2 regions of the Pseudoalteromonas sp. CNC9-20 genome follow, and region 1 is predicted to be linked to the other one. Evidence: predicted binding sites of a transcription regulator. Region 1 holds the regulator's gene; the other holds the start of a gene.

Region 1 (2,205 bases):
CCCATGGAAAGTGTAGCGCTACCGCCACCGGCTTTTGCTTCAACAACTTCGGTACCGGCGTTTTGGATACGCTTAGTTAGCGCAGCAACTTCCTCATCAGAGAAGCTCGCACCTTCTACTTGAGACAGTAGAGGAAGAATAGTCGTTCCTGAATGACCACCAATTACTGGCACTTTCACGTCGTTCACGTTCAAGCCTTTTAGCTCAGCAATGAAAGTTTCTGCACGGATCACGTCAAGTGTGGTTACACCAAATACGCGTGCAGGGTCATAAGTGCCCGCTTTTTTGAATACTTCAGCAACGATTGGCACTGTGCCATTGACTGGGTTAGTGATAACACCGACCATGGCTTTCGGGCAGTTTTTAACAATGCCTTCGGCTAGCGTCTGGACAATGCTGGCGTTTACATTAAACAAATCAGCGCGATCCATGCCCGGCTTACGCGGCATACCCGCTGGGATTAAAACAATGTCACAACCGTTTAGTGCTGCGTCTAAGTCTTCTTTACCGAAGCCCTTTACATCAACCGCAGTTGGGATGTGTGATAGGTCAACTGCAACACCAGGAACCACAGGGGCTACGTCGTATAGAGCAAGCTCAGAACCAGCAGGAAGGCTATTTTTTAGTAGCAAAGAGAGCGCTTGACCGATACCACCGGCAGCACCTAAAACGGCAACTTTCATTTTAATTCTCCGTAAAATAACGAGATTGGGTTATCAAGATTTGGGTCATCTGACCTTTTGGTGGCCTTAAAGATAATGAAAAGCGCCGATAAAGACAAATTTATCCGCGTTATTTTGACGATAATCTCGACCATAGTCGTAAACTTCACTGTAAACCTCAGTGCCTTGGATGAAATAACCCCGGTTCTTGGGTAGAATGATAAGACTTTAAGCTACAAAGACCATTATTATGCACGCGCAAGAAAAACAAGAAGCCTTGGTAAAAGCCTTTAAAGCCCTCCTAAAAGAAGAAAATTTCGGCTCACAAGGAGAGATTGTTGATGCCTTAAAAGAACAAGGCTTCGATAACATCAGCCAAAGCAAAGTTTCGCGCATGCTCAGCAAGTTTGGTGCGGTGCGTACACGCAACGCCAAACAAGAAATGGTCTATTGCTTACCCGCAGAATTAGCCGTTCCCACTGCAAAGTCGCCACTACGCCAATTAGTGCTGGATATTGTTCACAATGAGATGATGATCATCATCACCACCAGCCCGGGGGCAGCACAATTAATCGCGCGCTTGCTCGATTCTCTCGGTAAGGCCGATGGCGTGCTGGGAACCATAGCCGGAGATGACACCATCTTTATTGCCCCCGCCAAAGTCTCAGAAATTGATATTACTCTGGAGCGGGTGCGTAAGCTGTTTGAGAACGTGTAGCTAACGACTTTAGAAAATCCACCGAGGGGGCAAAAAACGCTGAGCCCATGTCGGCCTGGGTAAAGTCCAGCCAAGCATCATAATGATGATGATCCCCTAGCTGACTTTTCAGCATTTGCGTAAACGCGTCGCCACTGGCGGCGCAGGTCACCGACAACAAGCCTTGCTTGGTCATGGTGCCAAAAGGCATGCCTTGGTGCAGTAACAGCGGCTCGCCTTTTTCATCTTTCAACTCTGAGCGCGCCGCGTGACTGTTGGCATTAATCGGCATTAGCAGCTCGGCATCCAGACGAGTACGGCCAATCACCAACTCTTGCTCTTCAATACTGAGCGCTTGCCAGGCATTGAGGTTGTGGGTAAAGCGCTGGACGTGCACATAACTGCCTTTTACAAAATCATTGCCGGGGTCATTAATGAGGGCCGTGAGGTTTTTTTGCCGCCCATGAGGCGTATCCGGAGCGTAAAGAAAGCCATTAAAATCACGCCCGTCTAAAAAACGATAACAGGTGATCTCCTCGACAAGCTCCACATCACTGCCTAACAGCTTCAATACTCGCTGGCCAAATAGATGATTGACATCTTCTCGGTCCGAGCGAATTTGTATAAACAAATCAAACGGCTGTGCTAGCACGTGGTGGTCACGGTTGGGGATACTCGGAAAGCTCGCTAATTCTGCAGGCATGGCATCGGGATGAAAATGCGGCCAGTACTGCGCACCTATGGCGACAAAGCTGGAAACCATGGCCTCAGAGAAGCGATCATCGTATTCGCTTTGCAGGTCCACTAACTGTGCGAGCTTACTTTTAACTGCGTGATCATGGCCAT
Region 2 (2,205 bases), on a different contig from region 1:
ATATCCAAGGTGCAGTCCTGCTCGTTGACGCGTAGTGCATGCACTCGCGCCCCCTTGTCTTCAGCGGCCTGCACCCAAGATGATACATTTGAATAATGGTCGGCATTGGTGACAATGATCTCATCGCTCGCTTGCCAGTCTCTAGACAAAGCGCGGCTGAAACTGAATGTCAGGCTGGTCATGTTGGCGCCAAAGACAATTTGCTCAGGGCTTGGGCTATTAAGTAAATCAGCCACTGCTTGACGCGCTGCGCTCATCACCGCCACGGTTTTGTCACTGGAGAAAAACGCGCCGCCCAAATTAGCATTGTAGTGGCCAAGGTAACTGCTCATCGCGTCTAAAACAGACTGCGGAACCTGCGCCCCACCTGGACCATCAAAAAAGATCGGAGATTGACCATCCACCTGCTGCATTAACGCCGGAAACTGCTGGCGTAATTCGGTTAAGTTCATGGCTGTCCCTTAAGCTGTCAGCACGAAGCAATCCAAGTAACCTGGCTTGCTATCATCAATTTTATTCATCGGCGTGGCGTTGTGCCAAACTTGGCGGTCATCAATTAGCGCAAACATGCCGTCTTTGATCTCCATTTTAAAACACGGTTTCGCTTCTTTATGCTCATACACCAGCAGCTCTCCGCCTTCTAGGTTTTCGTGCGATACGCCACATACACAGACATGGTCAAAGCCATCTTGATGCACACCTTCAGGTGCCGGCGGCGTGTCACTTTCAATTGCCAGCATGCGGAACTGGTGAATTTCAATATCACGGTCATCACTGATGCCGGTCATGGTGCGAAACTCTTCCACAATGCGCTTCATGCCTGCACTGGCCAACAGCGACTGTTCTAGATTCTCGTAGGTACGCTCAATATTGCCTTGGAAGTTATTGATGGAGTCATCCTGAACAAAGGCTTTAGTCGGCTGTAGCGTAAGCTCGCCTTGCTGCATTTTAACCACTGAGTAGCGACGCTTACGAAATGCACCATCGGCATACGGGTTGTCGGGAAGATTATCAAACGAAGGCTTTACTGCGTCGATATGAGCTTGGTCGATAAAACGAAGCTGGAGAAGGTTCTGATTATTTAACGTTGTCATAAAGATCCTGCCTTTTATGCAAATTTGCGGGGATCTTAAGCTATTTTCGGTGGTGGTTTGATTTTATTTACCCAGTTAGTTTATGTGTTTTTGCATCAAAAATGCATACATATGAATATAATAGGTAAATAATCTAATATTTTTATGCAGTGAAAAAATAAACACCTAATCAACTTTGTTTTGAGCATAAAAAAGCCCACTTGCGTGGGCTTTTTTATTTAACGCTGCATTACACCGCTTGCTGGATGATGACCTCATCCGCTTTTTTGGTGTACTGAGGCATTTTATGGAAGTTCAAGTAGCGATACGTATCAGCCGCTGTCGCATTGATCTTCTCGGCATACTCTTGGTATTCCTGAGGCGTAGGTAGTTTACCCAAAATCGCCGCTACCGCTGCAAGTTCAGCAGAAGCCAAGAATACATTAGCACCAGTACCTAAACGGTTCGGGAAGTTACGCGTTGAAGTAGACACCACAGTCGCTTTATCAGCAACACGAGCTTGGTTACCCATACACAGTGAACACCCTGGTGTTTCAATACGAGCGCCGACACGGCCAAAGATACCGTAGTAACCTTCATCTGTTAGCTGGTCACGGTCCATCTTCGTTGGTGGCGCAACCCAAAGTTGAGTTGGCAAACGACCGCCGTAGTTATCAAGAAGCTTACCAGCGGCACGGAAGTGACCGATGTTAGTCATACATGAACCGATGAATACTTCGTCGATTTTCTCACCGGTTACGTCAGAAAGTAAACGTGCATCATCTGGATCGTTTGGCGCACACAGGATTGGCTCTTTGATCTCTGCAAGATCAATTTCAATCACGTGCTTATAGTCTGCGTCTTTGTCCGCTTCCATTAGCTCTGGGTTGGCAAGCCACTCTTCCATCGCTTTAATACGACGCTCAATAGTACGTACATCGCCGTAACCTTCAGAGATCATCCACTTCAACATGACAATGTTTGATTCTAGGTATTCAGCGATTGATTCACGGCTAAGCTTCACGGTACAACCAGCGGCACTACGCTCCGCTGATGCATCAGAGAGCTCGAATGCTTGCTCAACAGTAAGGTGCTCAACACCTTCAATTTCAAGAATGCGGCCAGAGAATTC

The links. Region 1 encodes ArgR, which controls arginine synthesis, uptake and breakdown. Its sites were predicted from a motif close to ANTGAATANNTATTCANT; they were not measured.
Region 2: MHM89_RS10555 (2OG-Fe dioxygenase family protein) is a predicted target of ArgR. The motif match lies at 1,195-1,212, and genes of this name have one in related genera.

What each region holds. Positions count from the first base shown of each region.
Region 1 is NZ_JAKRFS010000003.1:278,445-280,649, reverse strand. Features, by position in the region: gene mdh (malate dehydrogenase) at 1-683, opposite strand, end outside; gene argR (transcriptional regulator ArgR) at 913-1,380, shown strand; gene MHM89_RS08415 (Dyp-type peroxidase) at 1,340-2,205, opposite strand, start outside.
Region 2 is NZ_JAKRFS010000004.1:66,781-68,985, reverse strand. Features, by position in the region: gene MHM89_RS10560 (cysteine desulfurase-like protein) at 1-452, opposite strand, end outside; gene MHM89_RS10555 (2OG-Fe dioxygenase family protein) at 462-1,094, opposite strand; gene acnB (bifunctional aconitate hydratase 2/2-methylisocitrate dehydratase) at 1,324-2,205, opposite strand, start outside.